Regions from separate parts of the Caulobacter sp. GW821-FHT11E10 genome, predicted to be linked through region 1. Evidence: predicted binding sites of a transcription regulator. Region 1 holds the regulator's gene; each other region holds the start of a gene.
The links. Region 1 encodes LexA, which represses DNA repair genes until DNA is damaged. Its sites were predicted from a motif close to ATGTTCNCNANNTGTTCT; they were not measured.
Positions count from the first base shown of each region.

Region 2: AC1RRV_RS03260 (ATP-dependent helicase) is a predicted target of LexA. The motif match lies at 3,255-3,272, and genes of this name have one in related genera.
Region 3: uvrA (excinuclease ABC subunit UvrA) is a predicted target of LexA. The motif match lies at 3,147-3,164, and genes of this name have one in related genera.

Region 1 is NZ_JBXARP010000009.1:222,184-227,088, forward strand. Features, by position in the region: gene trpC (indole-3-glycerol phosphate synthase TrpC) at 1-223, shown strand, start outside; gene AC1RRV_RS19715 (lysophospholipid acyltransferase family protein) at 332-898, shown strand; gene lepB (signal peptidase I) at 963-1,775, shown strand; gene AC1RRV_RS19725 (class I SAM-dependent methyltransferase) at 1,887-2,690, shown strand; gene lexA (transcriptional repressor LexA) at 2,862-3,566, shown strand; gene AC1RRV_RS19735 (isocitrate lyase/PEP mutase family protein) at 3,627-4,394, opposite strand; gene AC1RRV_RS19740 (ComEC/Rec2 family competence protein) at 4,441-4,905, opposite strand, start outside.
Region 2 is NZ_JBXARP010000002.1:31,461-36,365, forward strand. Features, by position in the region: gene AC1RRV_RS03225 (DUF6807 family protein) at 1-833, shown strand, start outside; gene AC1RRV_RS03230 (DUF4169 family protein) at 858-1,034, shown strand; gene AC1RRV_RS03235 (ribbon-helix-helix domain-containing protein) at 1,046-1,261, shown strand; gene AC1RRV_RS03240 (helix-turn-helix domain-containing protein) at 1,265-2,137, opposite strand; gene AC1RRV_RS03245 (hypothetical protein) at 2,300-2,653, shown strand; gene AC1RRV_RS03250 (hypothetical protein) at 2,665-2,922, opposite strand; gene AC1RRV_RS03255 (flagellar basal body-associated FliL family protein) at 2,931-3,137, opposite strand; gene AC1RRV_RS03260 (ATP-dependent helicase) at 3,273-4,905, shown strand, end outside.
Region 3 is NZ_JBXARP010000006.1:405,804-410,708, reverse strand. Features, by position in the region: gene AC1RRV_RS15205 (hypothetical protein) at 1-107, shown strand, start outside; gene uvrA (excinuclease ABC subunit UvrA) at 166-3,069, opposite strand; gene AC1RRV_RS15195 (hypothetical protein) at 3,302-3,958, shown strand; gene AC1RRV_RS15190 (hypothetical protein) at 4,027-4,497, shown strand; gene AC1RRV_RS15185 (hypothetical protein) at 4,617-4,784, shown strand; gene AC1RRV_RS15180 (DUF1203 domain-containing protein) at 4,795-4,905, opposite strand, start outside.

The sequences.
Region 1 (4,905 bases):
CATCAACAATCGCGACCTGAAGAGCTTCGTCGTCGACCTGGCCGTCACCGAGCGTTTGTCCGCCCTAGCGCCGAGCGACGCCCTGCTGGTCACCGAAAGCGGCATCTTCGTCCACGACGACGTCGTGCGGATGGAGGCGACCGGCGCCAAGGCCATGCTGGTCGGCGAAAGCCTGATGCGGCAGGCCAACGTCACCGAGGCCACCCGCGCCCTGATCGGCTGACGGATCGGGTACGCGCCACCTGGCGTTTTCAAACGCGCCCGCTCACAGTCGCCCCAACAACAAGCCGCCGCTCCAGGACGTCGGCGAACGTCGCGCGAGGAAACGCGAATGCATTGGGTCGCCCGCGTGGTGAATTGGTCCCTCGTCGCCTTCTTCAAGCGCGAGGGCTGGACGATCGAGGGCTCGGCCCCGACGACGACCCGCAAGTTCGTGATCATCGCCGCGCCGCACACCAGCAACTGGGACTTCGTCTACTTCCTGGGCGCGGCCGACGCGCTGAACCTGAAGCTCAGCTTCATGGGCAAGGCCTCACTGTTCCGCTGGCCGTTCGAGAGGCTGATGAAGGACCTGGGCGGCGTGCCGATCGATCGATCCCAGTCGCGCGACACGGTCCAGGCCATGGCCGACGAGTTCGCCCGTCGTGACGAATTCATGCTGACGATCGCGCCCGAGGGCACGCGCGGCAAGGCGAGCGGCTGGAAGACCGGCTTCTACAACATCGCCCTGAAGGCCGGCGTGCCGATGGTGCCCGGCTTCATGGACTACAAGCGCAAGGTGGTGGGCCTGGGCCCGGCGATGACCCCCAGCGGCGACTATGAAAAGGACATGGCTGTGCTTGCCGCGTTCTACGCGCCGGTCACGCCAAAGCATCCGGAACTGAAGACCATCCTCTAGGACCCTTCGCCACGATTTGGCCAAGCTCCGCCGTCTAGCTAGACGCCGAGACGGAGGGACAAACATGGCCGAAACACGCGCCGAGAAGACGGGCTGGATCCACGGACTGGTCGAGACGGCCAAGACGGTCGCCATCGTGCTGGTGGTGTTCCTGGTTCCACGCACGGTCTTCTGCCAGCCGTTCACGATCCCGTCGGAGTCGATGCAGCCGACGTTGATGGTCGGCGACTACATCCTGGTGTCGAAGTATCCCTACGGCTGGAGCCGTCACTCCATCACGCTGAGCCCGCCTGTCGGCCACGGTCGCCTCATGGAGAAGACGCCGGTGCGCGGCGACATCGTCGTCTTCAAGAAGCCCAGCGACGGCCGCACCGATGTGATCAAGCGGGTCATCGGCCTGCCCGGCGACCGCATCCAGGTGAGCGGCGGCGTGCTGCGCATCAACGGCGTCGCGGTGTCCCAGAGCCTGACCGCCATCGACGCCGAGGGCTCGCCCGACGGCTATCCGATCCCGGTCCGCCACCTTCGCGAGACCCTGCCCAACGGCCGCGCCTACGCCACCAACAGCTTCGGCGCCGACACCTCGGCGGCCAATACCGGCGTCTATACGGTCCCGGCCGGCTGCTACTTCGTCATGGGCGACAATCGCGACAACTCGGCCGACAGCCGCTTCAATCCGGGGGCCACGACCCCGGGCTACGCCTCCTGCCCGTGGGATGTGGCCCGCGACGCCGACCTGCCGCCGCAGCTGGGCATGGGCTTCATTCCGGCCGAAAACCTGGTGGGCCGCGCCGAACGGATTCTGTTCTCGTGGAATGGCCACGGCCTGCGCCTGGACCGCACGTTCCGCAAACTGCCCGCCCCGAAGGTTGGCTGAACCCCATCACGTCGCTACGGTCCGCCCCGCTGCGGATCGAAAGGGAATCGGATGCGGGACGGCTCTTTCCTGACGGCGCTGCGCAACGCCACCCCGGCGCCCCTGCGTCCGATGCTGGGTCGCCTGCGCCGCGCGCTGACGCCCGCGCCGCCGGTCGCCGCGCCTGACGTCGTCCCGACCGATCCAAACGCCCTCCAGGCTCCTCAAGAGCTTTGGCACCTGGTCGGGGCCGCCGACGCCGACTTCGTGCGCGTCGGCCAACAATTCAAGCAGCTCTTCATCCAGGCCGGCCTGCAACCGCATCACGCGATTCTCGACGTCGGCTGCGGCATCGGACGCGCCGCCGCGCCGCTGGTGGACTATCTGGACCAGACCGGCCGCTACGCCGGCTTCGACGTGATGGCCCAGGCCATCGACTGGTGCAAAGCCAACATCGCGGTCGGCGATCCGCGCTTCGAATTCCTGCACGCCGACATGCACAGCGACCGGTACAATCCGGAAGGTTCGCAGCCGGCCAGCGCCTACGTCTTCCCTTATCCTGACGCCAGCTTCGACTATGTCTGGCTGGGCTCTGTCTTCACCCATCTGCTAGCCGCCGATCAGGCCCAGTTCGCCCGCGAGATCGCCCGCGTGCTGAAGCCCGGCGGGATCAGCATCGTCTCCTGGTACCTGGTCGACGACGAGGCGCGCGCCAATACCGGCAACGGCAGGATCGCCTTCGACTTCGTCCATGCGCTGGACGGCTGCTGGACGGCGACGCCGGACCTGCCGGAATCAGTGATCGGCTATGATCTCGAGCCGATCCTGGCCCAGTACGACGCCCTGGGCCTCGACGTGCTGAACCAGGCCCTGGGCGTCTGGCGCCGCGAACCCTTGCAGGATCAGGACATCATCGTCGCCCGCAAGCGCATCTGAAAGTTTTCGTTAAGCTTTTGATTCTGAGCGACATTTACCTTGTCGCCGAGCCTAGCCTTTGATTTTTCTGGCCTTTCTGGCCCAACACAGCCTCGACTTGACTTTAATGCGGAACGCCTAGAGAACATTCGAAAGGTTTGCGGTTTGTTCCGCGCTCCAGTCGAGGTCGACATGCTCACTCGCAAGCAGCACGAACTGCTGATGTTCATCCACGAACGCATCAAGGAGAGCGGTGTCTCTCCTTCGTTCGACGAGATGAAGGAGGCGTTGGATCTGGCGTCCAAGTCGGGCATCCACCGCCTGATCACCGCCCTGGAAGAGCGCGGTTTCATTCGTCGTCTCGCCCACCGCGCCCGGGCTCTCGAGGTGGTGAAACTGCCGCAGCAGGCCACGACGGCGGCGCCGCCCAAGGGGCGTGGAGCCTTCCGCCCGCAGGTGTTCGAAGGCGGCGGCGCGCCTCCGCCGACGCCTTCCGCGGCGCCTCCTGCCAACGACAGCCGAGAACTTCCGATACTCGGCAAGATCGCCGCCGGCACGCCGATCGACGCCATCCAGCACGAGCGCGAGCGCCTGCCCGTACCCGAATCCATGCTGGGGGCCGGCGAGCACTATGTGCTCGAGGTGCAGGGTGACTCGATGATCGAGGCCGGCATCCTCGACGGCGACTATGTGATCATCAAGAAGGGTGACACCGCCACCTCGGGCGAGATCGTCGTCGCCCTGGTCGGCGAGGAAGCCACCCTGAAGCGTCTGCGCAAGAAGGGCGGCTCGATCGCCCTGGAAGCGGCCAACCCGAAATACGAAACCCGCATCTTCGGTCCCGACCAGGTCGAGGTGCAGGGCAAGTTGGTCGGCCTGATCCGCCGCTACCACTAAACGTTCGAGATTACGGAGCAATCGGCCCCGGTCTTCATGTGAGACCGGGGCCTTTTTGTATCAGGGCCTGGGCGCCAAACGCCCCTCCTCCGCCAGCCGCTTGGCGACGGTGTCGAACCCCGCCCAGGCGGCCGCCGCCAAGGAGGCGCCGGTGCTGACCCGCCGAACGCCCAAGGCGCCGAGGCTCTCCACGGACATCTCCAGTCCCCAGAACAGGACGTTGACCGGCTTGGGCGCAACGGCTTGGACAATCGCCCTGATCTCCGTCGGATCGGTCACCGCCGGCGCATAGAGACAGTCCGCGCCAGCCTGGGCATAGGCCTTGAGACGTTCCAGGGTGGGAGCGAGATCGCGATTGCCGCGCAGATAGCCTTCCGTGCGCCCCACCAGCATCACGTCCTGGCCAGAGGCGTCGATGGCGCCGCGCGCCGCCTTGATCCGCGCGACGGCGGTCGGAAGGTCGTAGAGCGCGCTGCCCGACCAGTCCTCGATCGACAGGCCCGCGACGCCCGCCTCAACGGCCAGGGTCACGCTTTCGCCGACGCCATCGACCGTCTCCGAAAAGCCGGCCTCGAAGTCGGCATTCACGGGCAGGTCGGTCGCGGCGCACAACTCGCGAAGATGCGCGATCACCTCGTCCCGGGTAATCTGGCCGTCATCCTTGCCCATGGCCCAGGCCGCCCCGGCGCTGGTCGAGGCCAGAGCCTTGAAGCCCAGCTTCTCCAGCCGCCGCGCGCTGCCCACGTCCCACGGGTTGGGCAGAGCGAAACAGCCTTCGGCATGCAGGGCGCGGAAAGCCGCGCGGCGGGTGGCGAACGGGTTCGACATGGCTGGTGCTCCTTCGAAACGCGTGGGCCCGCGCTCGTGACGACGCTTAGCGCCCGCCCGTGACATAGGGTGTCAGCAGGCGGCTCCAAGGGCGGTCCCCCCGCAACGGCTGGGCCCAGACGATCCGCCAGCCGTCCGGGCCACGATAGAGCTCGGCGGCGCCGCCTCGCTCAAAATCCTCGGCTGTCAGCAGCACGGTGTCGGCGCACAGCGGCGGGGTGCGTTCCGGCGCCAAGGCGCGGACCACCACGACCTCGCTGCGCACGCAGAGCCCCGACAGCGTCTCGGCGTCAGGAGTCTTGCGGCTCCAGGCGATCGACAGCCGCACGGGCGCGCCCAAGGCTGGCGCGCAAGTCCGCTTGTCACAAGCATAGAGGCTCCACGTCGCCGGCGTCAGGCCACGTCGCCGGGCCCACAGTTCGGCGCCGAAACGCTTGGCGTCGGTCCGCAGCAAGACCGCCGCATCGCCCGAGCGAACGGCGGCGGTGGCGCCGTCGGCGGCGACCCACGC
Region 2 (4,905 bases), on a different contig from region 1:
AGCGCGTGGACGCCGTGTTCGCCGACGACGCGGTGACCCTGACCGAGGCCGGCAAGACCGTGCTCGTCTATCGCACCAAGCCGCTGGATCCGGCCGTCGAGCCCGGGCGCTCGAACTATGTCAGCCTGCTCTACGCCCCGGACGGCACGGCCCTGACCGAGGACAAGCCTGGGGACCATCCGCACCAGCGCGGCGTGTGGTGGGCCTGGATGAAGGTCCAGACCGGCGGCAAGGCCGTCGCCGACGGCTGGTACATGAAGGGCCTCACCTACTTCGTCCGTGAGAAGCGCTTCCTCGGCGACGCCGAAGGCGGCGGGACCCTGAAGGTCGAGGTCGACTGGATGGTCAATTCCGGGCCCGAGCTCGTCTATCTCGCCCGCGAGACCACCAAGGTCACCGTGCGGCCGCTGAAAGCCGGCGCACGCCGGGTTGAGTTCGACACCACCATCACCTCGCGCGTCGACAGCCTGGGCCTGGGCGGCAGCGAGGACGACCGCGGCTTCGGGGGCTTCTCGATCCGGCTCGTCGATCCAGAGCACCTGACCTTCTCGTCCGGCGGCAAGACCATCACCCCCAACGGTGGGGCGATCGACGCAGGCGCTTCGATGGGTTTCGCCTGGAGCGGCGGAACCGCCTCGCCTGCCTGGACCGTGGGCCTGGCCTGCAAGGCCAATGGCCAGGCGGTGAAGCGCTGGATGCTGTATAATGACCGCTCGATGCAGAACTGCGTCTTCCCCGGCCGCGCCCCGCTGGTGCTGAAGAAGGACCAGGCGTTGCATCTGCAGGAAACCTTGGTCATTCGTCCGATGACCGCCGCCAAGAAGAAGCCCTGAGTTCCAGGAAGCCCGAGTCCCGCCATGGCTGACATCGTCAATCTCAACCAGGCCCGCAAGGCCAAGGCCAAGGCCGACGACAAGGCCCGCGCGGCCGAGAACCGCGCCAAGTTCGGCCGCACCAAGGGCGAGAAGTCCCTGGAAACGGCGCGTGTGGAGAAGCTCAAGCGCGACCTCGACGGCGCCAAGCGCGAAGACTGAGCGTCAGGGACATGGCTGGCTTGAAGAAACGGTCGGTGAACCTGGCCGGTCACGCGACCTCCCTGGCCCTCGAGCCGGAGTTCTGGACCGTGCTGGAGCGCGCGGCCACGACCGAGGCGCTCAGCCTGGCCGGCCTCATCCAGAAGATCGACACCGAGCGCGGCGAACGCCCCCTCGCCTCGGCCTGCCGGGTGTTCGCCCTGGCGCGCGCCGGGGAAACGGGCTGACCCTCAGAGGCCGCCGTCGAGGCTGAAGCCCCTGGCCATCGACTGGCCAAAGTACATCCTGAGCAACCCGCCAAGGCCCATGCCCGCGGGGTCGGCCTCGCGAACCAGATGCGCCCTGACCGTCTCAGGCACCGAGCCCTCCGGCGCCAACGGGGTTCCCTGCGTCGCGACGCAGGTCTCATAGATCCTCAGGTCCTCGCCGGGATCCCCTGTCGGGTCGGCCACCCGATGGAGGACGCAGGTCGAGGCCACCGGCGAGCCGCCGGCGTCGCGCAGACAGGCCAGGGTGATCCCATCCAGGACCTCCGCCTTCTGCCGCGCCACACCATTGAAGATGCTGAACAGCATCGTCCCATGCGCCCGTTCCGCCGCCACGCTGAACAGCTGATGCTGCAGCAACAAAGCCCCGCCTTCGAAACACACGCCCTCGACGCCGGTACGAAACGACAGCAGGCCGTTGTCCGCGCGCTGGATCAGACAGTGGTCGTGCAGGAAGCGGCCCGGCAGATCGCTGGAGGGCCGCGTCGATCGCCAGACCCCCTCATAGGCCCCGCCCCGCGCGGCCGTGCCCTGCAAGGCCTCCTTCAGAATGGCGGGTGGTATCCAATCGGCCAGGATCTCGGCCGACGATAATGAGGAGGCCTCCACGCCCAAGGCGGCGGCCAAGCCGTCGAGATCCCTGTCCCAATCCAGCAACGTGAAGCCTGGCCGGCGGACGGCGATCAGTTCGGTCAGTCGGGTCAGGTTGTGCGCCGAAGGCACGACCTTTCCGGAAATCCACCGTCCGACCAGGGACTTGTCGACCACCAGCTCAGCCGCCATCCGCCCCCGGCTCATCGAGAGGGCCTTCAGGGCCAGTTCCAGCTTAGGGGCCAAGCCGTCCATAAGCTGGACAGTGGTCTACCCCCGCCTAGCGTGCAACCCGGATGCATTTCGCGGACCGCCGACGCCCGGCGCTGCAACTGAGCGCGCGTCCTTGGTCCCTGCAGAACAGGCTAGGGACACGCGCCAAGGCGCGACATCGGAGGAAACAACAGCATGAAGCGTTCAGTCCTAGTCACCGCCATCGCCGCCTGCGCGATGCTCGGCGCCGTCCAGGTCCAGGCCAAGCCCGCGTTCATGAAGTACGACGGCGTGAAGGGTGAAAGCCAAAAGGCCAAGGGCCAGAAGGCGGGCCGCGTGAACGTCGCCGCCGGCGACGTCACTGGCGACGGGCGGTTCAAGCGCGCCGGCAAGAAGCACGACGACCACAAGGAATGGATCCCGGTCGAAAGCGCCCAGGCCAGCCGGAGCGGCGGGGCCGGCGCCGGCAAGGCGTCCAACCACGACATCAAGGCCCAGACCGATCAGGCCGGTCTGCTGGTCCCCGCCGTCCAGAAGGTGCGCAACTGAACCTGGTCAGGTCAGTTCGGCGCCTCCGATGTCACGCCAGGCCGGCGTGACGTCGGAACCGGCGCGGGCTGCGGATTGGGCCCCTTGCGTAGCGCCAGCGCCGCCTTCGGCAAGCCCTGGCGCCATTCCACCTGGTCGCCGGCCATGACGCCCAGCCGCCAGGCGCCCCAGATCGCCATCACCAACCCGACGATGACCAGGACGGCCGTCCAGGCCGCCCCGGAGCCACGGTGGTGATCTTGATGATGATCATGAGCGAGGGTCTTCATGGTCAACCTCAGCCGGGCGCCTTGGGCGCTTCAGGCAGCTTCGGAGCATCCGGCAGCTTGGGCGCGGACGCCGAGATGTTCACGTCGACCTTCTTCTTCTGCGTGAAGCCGCCGGACATCATGAAGAAGGCGAGCACCGCGACGATGACGACGAGCCCGCCCACGATGAACGCCAGGCCACTGTTGCCCCCGCCACTGCTGGTTCCTTCGGCCATGAGAGTCTCCCCGCCTTTCGGCTCTGTTCGTGATGGCGGATCAACGGTGTCTCGGCGCGGAAGTTCCGGGATGGCGACATAAGCGCGTCGCCCATGGGGACTTAAGCGGCGCGCGCTTTGTGCTACATATGTTCCATGTATCCCGACGATGATTCATCGGATTTCCCCGGTGACCTCCCCGCTCCCCGTATCTCCGACCTCGCCCGGGCTCGCCCCCCGGCGGGCGCGTCGCCCGGCTATCTGGAGGGTCTGAACCCCGAGCAGCGCGAGGCGGTCGAGACGACCGAAGGCCCCCTGCTGGTCCTGGCCGGCGCCGGCACCGGCAAGACCCGGGTGCTGACCACCCGCTTGGCTCACATCCTGGCGACCGGCAAGGCCCGTCCGTGGGAGATGCTGGCCGTCACCTTCACCAACAAGGCCGCGCGCGAGATGCGCGAGCGGATCACCCACATCATCGGCCCGGAGGCCGAGGGCCTGCGCTGGCTGGGCACCTTCCACTCGGTGGCCGCCCAGATCCTGCGTCGCCACGCCGAGTTGGTCGGCCTCAAGTCGAACTATACGATCATCGACACCGACGATAACGAGCGGCTGCTCAAGCAGCTGATCGAGGCCGAGAACATCGACGCCAAGCGTTGGACCCCACGCATTCTCTCCGGGATCATCGACGGCTGGAAGAACCGCGGCTGGACGCCCGACCGTGTGCCGACCAGCGAGGCCGGCGAGTTCGCCAACGGCAAGGGCATCAGCCTCTATCGCCAGTACCAGGAGCGACTGCGCATCCTGAACGCCTGCGATTTCGGGGACTTGCTGCTGCACAATATCAGCCTGTTCACCGGCCATCCCGACGTGCTGGAGGATTTCCAGCGTCGCTTCAAATACGTGATGGTCGACGAGTACCAGGACACCAACGTCGCCCAGTACCTGTGGCTGCGCCTGCTGGCCCAGGGTCGCCAGAACGTCTGCTGCGTCGGCGACGACGACCAGTCGATCTATGGCTGGCGCGGGGCCGAGGTCGACAACATCCTGCGGTTCGAACGCGACTTCGCCGGCGCCAAGGTGGTGCGGCTGGAGCGCAACTACCGCTCGACCGAACACATTCTCGCGGCCGCATCGGGCCTGATCACCAGCAACAAGGGCCGCCTGGGCAAGACCCTGTGGACCGAGGCCAAGGGCGGCGAGAAGGTCAAGGTCAGCGGCGTCTGGGACGGCGAGGCCGAGAGCCGGATGATCGCCGACGCGATCGAGCGGGCCAAGCGCGACGGCCGCAAGTACAACCAGATGGCCATTCTGGTCCGGGCCAGCTTCCAGATGCGCGCCTTCGAAGAACGCTTCGTGCTGCTGCAGATCCCCTACAAGGTGGTGGGCGGGCCGCGCTTCTTCGAACGGGCCGAAATCCGCGACGCCCACGCCTATCTGCGTTTGATCCAGTCGCCCGACGATGATCTGGCTTTCGAGCGCATCGTCAACACGCCCAAGCGCGGCATCGGCGACACCAGCGTCCAGAAGCTGCTGCAGATCGCCCGGCTGGGCGGAATCTCGACCACGGAGGCCGCCCGCCAGATCATCACCAGCGACGAGCTTCCGGCCCGCACCCGCACGGCCCTGTCGAACTTCATCCGCGACCTGGACCGTTGGCGCTCGCTGATCGGCAATGTCCACCACCAGCGCCTGCTGGAGACGGTGCTGGAGGAGAGCGGCTACACGGACGCCCTGCGCCTGGACAAGGGCCCGACCAGCCAAACGCGCCTGGAGAACCTGAAGGAACTGG
Region 3 (4,905 bases), on a different contig from region 1:
GCGTGATGTCGGTGCTGACGAGCCTGATCATCTTCACCCCCGCGCCGACCATGTACATGGCGCTGAAGGGCGATCCCGCGCCATCCTCCAGCGACGGCGCCTGGTAGATACGAAGACGCCCCGGAGATCGCTCTCCGGGGCGTTTCTCTTTCCGGCTCGGAGAGCCTAAGCCCGCGCCTTCTTCAGCTCGGCGACCCGCGCCTTGCGGCGGTCCTCGTGGCGGGCCAGCAGGTCCTTGAGGTAGCGGCCGGTCCAACTGGCCTCGACCTTGGCCACGTCCTGGGGCGAGCCCACCGCGACGATCTCGCCGCCGCCGTCGCCGCCCTCGGGGCCGAAGTCGATCAGCCAGTCGGCGGTCTTCACCACGTCCAGATTGTGCTCGATGACCACCACGGTGTTGCCCTGGTCGACCAGTTCGTGCAGCACCTCGAGCAGCTTCTTGGTGTCCTCGAAGTGCAGGCCGGTGGTTGGTTCGTCGAGGATGTAGAGCGTGCGGCCGGTGGCCCGCTTGGAAAGCTCCTTGGACAGCTTCACCCGCTGGGCCTCACCGCCCGACAGGGTCGTGGCCTGCTGGCCGACCTTGATGTAGCTGAGGCCGACGCGCTTCAGCGTCTCCATCTTGTCGCGGATCGGCGGCACGGCCTTGAAGAAGTCGGCCGCCTCCTCGACGGTCATGTCGAGGACATCGGCGATCGTCTTGCCCTTGAACAGCACGTCCAGGGTCTCGCGGTTGTAGCGCTTGCCCTTGCAGATATCGCAGGTGACGTAGACGTCCGGCAGGAAGTGCATCTCGATCTTGATGACGCCGTCGCCCTGGCAGGCCTCGCAGCGGCCGCCCTTGACGTTGAACGAGAACCGGCCCGGGCCGTAGCCGCGCGCCTTGCTCTCGGGCAGGCCGGCGAACCAGTCGCGGATCGGGCCGAACGCGCCGGTATAGGTGGCCGGGTTCGAGCGCGGGGTGCGACCGATCGGGCTTTGGTCGATGTCGATGACCTTGTCGAAGTTCTCCAGCCCCTCGATCCGCTCGTGCGGCGCGGGGGCGTCGCTGGCGTTGTTCAGGCGGCGCGCGGCGGCCTTGTAGAGGGTCTCGATCGTGAAGGTCGACTTGCCGCCGCCCGACACGCCGGTGATGCAGGTGAAGGTCGCGACCGGGATCTCGGCGGTGACGCCCTTCAGGTTGTTGCCGGTGGCGCCGATGACCTTCAGCGTCTTCTTGCTGATCGGACGGCGCTGTTCGGGCACCTCGATCTCGCGCACGCCGGTCAGGTACTGGCCGGTGACGCTCCGGGGATTGGCCATGATCTCGGCCGGCTTGCCCTGGGCGACGATCTCGCCGCCGTGCACGCCGGCGGCCGGGCCCATGTCGATCACGAAGTCCGCGGTGAGGATGGCCTCCTCGTCGTGCTCGACGACCAGCACCGAATTGCCCAGGTCCCGCAGGCCCTGCAGCGAGGTCAGCAGGCGGGTGTTGTCGCGCTGGTGCAGGCCGATCGACGGCTCGTCCAGCACGTAGAGCACGCCGGTCAGGCCCGAGCCGATCTGACTGGCCAGGCGGATGCGCTGACTCTCGCCGCCCGACAGGGTGCCAGAGCCGCGTGACAGGTTCAGATAGTCGAGGCCGACGTCGACCAGGAACCGCAGGCGGTCATTGATCTCCTTCAGGATCCGCCGGGCGATCTCCATGTGCTTGTCCGACAGCTGGCCTTCCAGGCTCGCGAACCAGTCGCGGGCCGGGCGGATGGCCAGCATCGACACCTCGGCGATATCCATGGCGGCGATCTTCACGGCCAGGGCCTCGGGCTTCAGGCGCTTGCCGTGGCAGACCTCGCACGGGGTGTCGGACTGGTAGCGGCCCAGTTCCTCGCGGACCCAGCTGCTGTCCGTCTCGCGCCACCGGCGCTCCAGGTTCGGCAGCACGCCCTCGAAGGGCTTCTCGACCTCGTACTTCCGGGCGTTGTCGTCATAGACGAACTTGATCTTCTGGCCACCGGAGCCTTGCAGCACCACGTCGCGGGCCGACTGCGGCAGCTTGTGCCACGGCTCATCCATCGAGAAGCCGTAGTGACGCGCCAGGGCCTGCAGGGTCTGGGTGTAGAGCGGAGAAGGCCCTTTCGCCCAAGGCGCGACGACGCCCTTGTGCAGGCTCTTGTCCTTGTCCGGGATCACCAGATCGGCGTCGAAGGCCAGCTTGGCGCCCAGGCCATCGCAGGCCGGGCAGGCGCCGGCTGGATTGTTGAACGAGAACAGGCGCGGCTCGATCTCGGCGATGGTGAAGCCGCTGACCGGGCAGGCGAAGCGTTCCGAGAACAGGATGCGCCTCGGCTCCTTCTCGCCTTCCTCGATATTGGCGAACTCGGCGACGGCCAGGCCGTCGGCCAGCCGCAGGGCCTGTTCGATGGAGTCAGCCAGGCGCTGCTCCATGTCGGGCTTGGTCACCACGCGGTCCACGACCACGTCGATGTCGTGCTTGAACTTCTTGTCGAGGACCGGGGCGTCCTCGATCGGATAGTATTCGCCGTCGATCTTCAGCCGCTGGAAGCCGGCCTTCTGCCACTCGGCGATCTCCTTCCGGTACTCGCCCTTGCGGTCGCGAACGACGGGAGCGAGCAGGTAGAGACGCGTGCCTTCGGGCAGGGCGGTGATCTTGTCGACCATCTGGCTGATGGTCTGGCTTTCGATCGGCAGGCCGGTGGCGGGCGAGTAGGGGATGCCGACCCGCGCCCACAGCAGGCGCATGTAGTCGTGGATCTCGGTCACCGTGCCGACGGTCGAGCGCGGGTTGCGCGACGTCGTCTTCTGCTCGATCGAGATCGCCGGCGACAGGCCTTCGATCAGGTCGACGTCCGGCTTGCTCATCAGCTCCAGGAACTGGCGGGCATAGGCCGAGAGGCTTTCCACGTAGCGACGCTGGCCCTCGGCATAGATCGTGTCGAAGGCCAGGGACGACTTGCCCGAGCCCGACAGGCCGGTCAGCACGACCAGCTCGCCACGCGGGATGTCGACGCTGACGTCCTTGAGATTGTGCTCACGGGCGCCGCGAACGCGGATGAAGTTCAGTTGCTCAGCCATGTTTTCCGGAACGTAGGACCGCCCGATTGGTGGCGGCGCAGCGGCTATATGTAGGGCTCGATGCGCGGATTAACACAAGAACAAGATGCGAACAAATGTCGCGCGCGCGAGGTGGCCGGACTGCTGACAGCGGATGTCAGCAGGGCGCCGCCGCGCGGACACTGGAAGGCCTCGAAAACGGCGCCATCGAAACGCGTCCTGCTGGCCAAGCTTAACTTGGGGTGGCAAGCGCATGGGGCGGGGCGCGTGGACCAGACGGTGGATCGCCGCCTCGGGCGGCATGCTGATCAATGGCCTGATCCTCGGCGCGCTGGTGCTGATCGAAGAACCGGCGCCGCTGGTCGGCGAGCAGCCCGTGATCGTGCTGGAGCTGGAACGGCCGCAACGGCGGCTCTCGCCGGAGCGCCAAACGAGGGGCGGATCACGATCGGCGAAGCCCCAGGCAGAATCGGCCCAATCCACGGCCGCGCAGGGCGAGGGTCCATCGGCCGTCGCCGCGCCTGAAGGGCCGCCCGCGCCCGCCATCGAGCCGCGATGGACGGTCGACCCCAAGGTCGTCGACCGCTGGCGTTTGCTGGAGGGCAATCCGTCCATGGGCCTCGGCCGCTTGCAGCGCGCATGCCTGGGCCACACCAGCGAGCACATGACGCCGGAGGAGAAGGAGGCCTGCTACAACGCCTGGGGCAAGCGGCCCGACAAGCGCCCGTCGCCCAACTTCATCGGCCCGATCGACGAGCGGAACTGGGAGGAGCACCAGTTCGGACCACGAAAGCCGCCAACCGCCGACGACGACAAGCGGCGGCAGCGCGACCTTTGCCGGGTCGTCGGCCGAATGCGCAAGGCCAATCCCTCGACGGCGCCGCTGGTGCGCCAGGGCGCCTGCCCTTGATCCTGGCCAGCAGGATCACTTTCCGAAGAGGCGCTTGCGAAGACGCGTGGAAGTGGCAAGCTTCGCCCATGACCCGTCCGTATCGCGCCTTCGCCGCCGCGCTCGCGGCTCTCGTTTTCGCCGGAACGGCCCACGCCCAAGCGGCCGCGCCGCAGTCGCTGGCCGCGCTGGACGTCAACAAGGCCCAGAGCTGGGGCGAGGCCCTGGCGGCCTGCGACCTGACCCGGTTTCTGCTGTCGGACCCGGATGTGACGTCCAACACGATCATCGCGCCGGGCGACGGCGCCCTGCGCATTCTCTACCCACCGCTCTACATGCCGCCGAACCTGTTCTACGCGCCCTCGCTGGCCGAGGCGTTCGAGACGCTGCGGGTGCGCGGCGAGGTCGACCGCAAGGCCGTCTCGGACGCCCGCTTCCGGTTCGCCACCGCGATCGTGCCGAAGTTCCGCAAGGGCGACGCGGTCGAAAAGGCCTTCCTCACCGACCAGATGAAGCTCTGCAATGTCCTGACCGACGGCGTGGCCAAGGGCGCGAAGTAGGCGCGCCCGACCTTGACCGTTGAGACTCGCTAAACCCTCTTTGGAAGCGGGTTCTTCAGCCCACGCATGATCTAACCGCCTCGATCGGGCGGGGGCCCGAGCTCAGAAGGATCGAGCCCATGGCCAAGAAGGCCGCCGCCGCAGCCAGCGGGAAGCAGGAAGCCAAGCAGGACGCGTTCGACGCGCTGCGGACGCCCAAGCCGCGCTCGGTGATCATCGACATGATGGTGTTCTGCGGTGGGATCGGTTCGCTGGTCTGGGTCCTGAACACCATCGTCCCGAACTAGGCCCGCAAGCCTAGGCCCTGTCGATCCGCGCCGCGTAGCAACCCCACTTGGCGTAGTGGGCGTGCAGATAGGCGATCTCCCGATCCGCGAACAGTTCAGCGATCAAGGCGTCGGCCCGCGC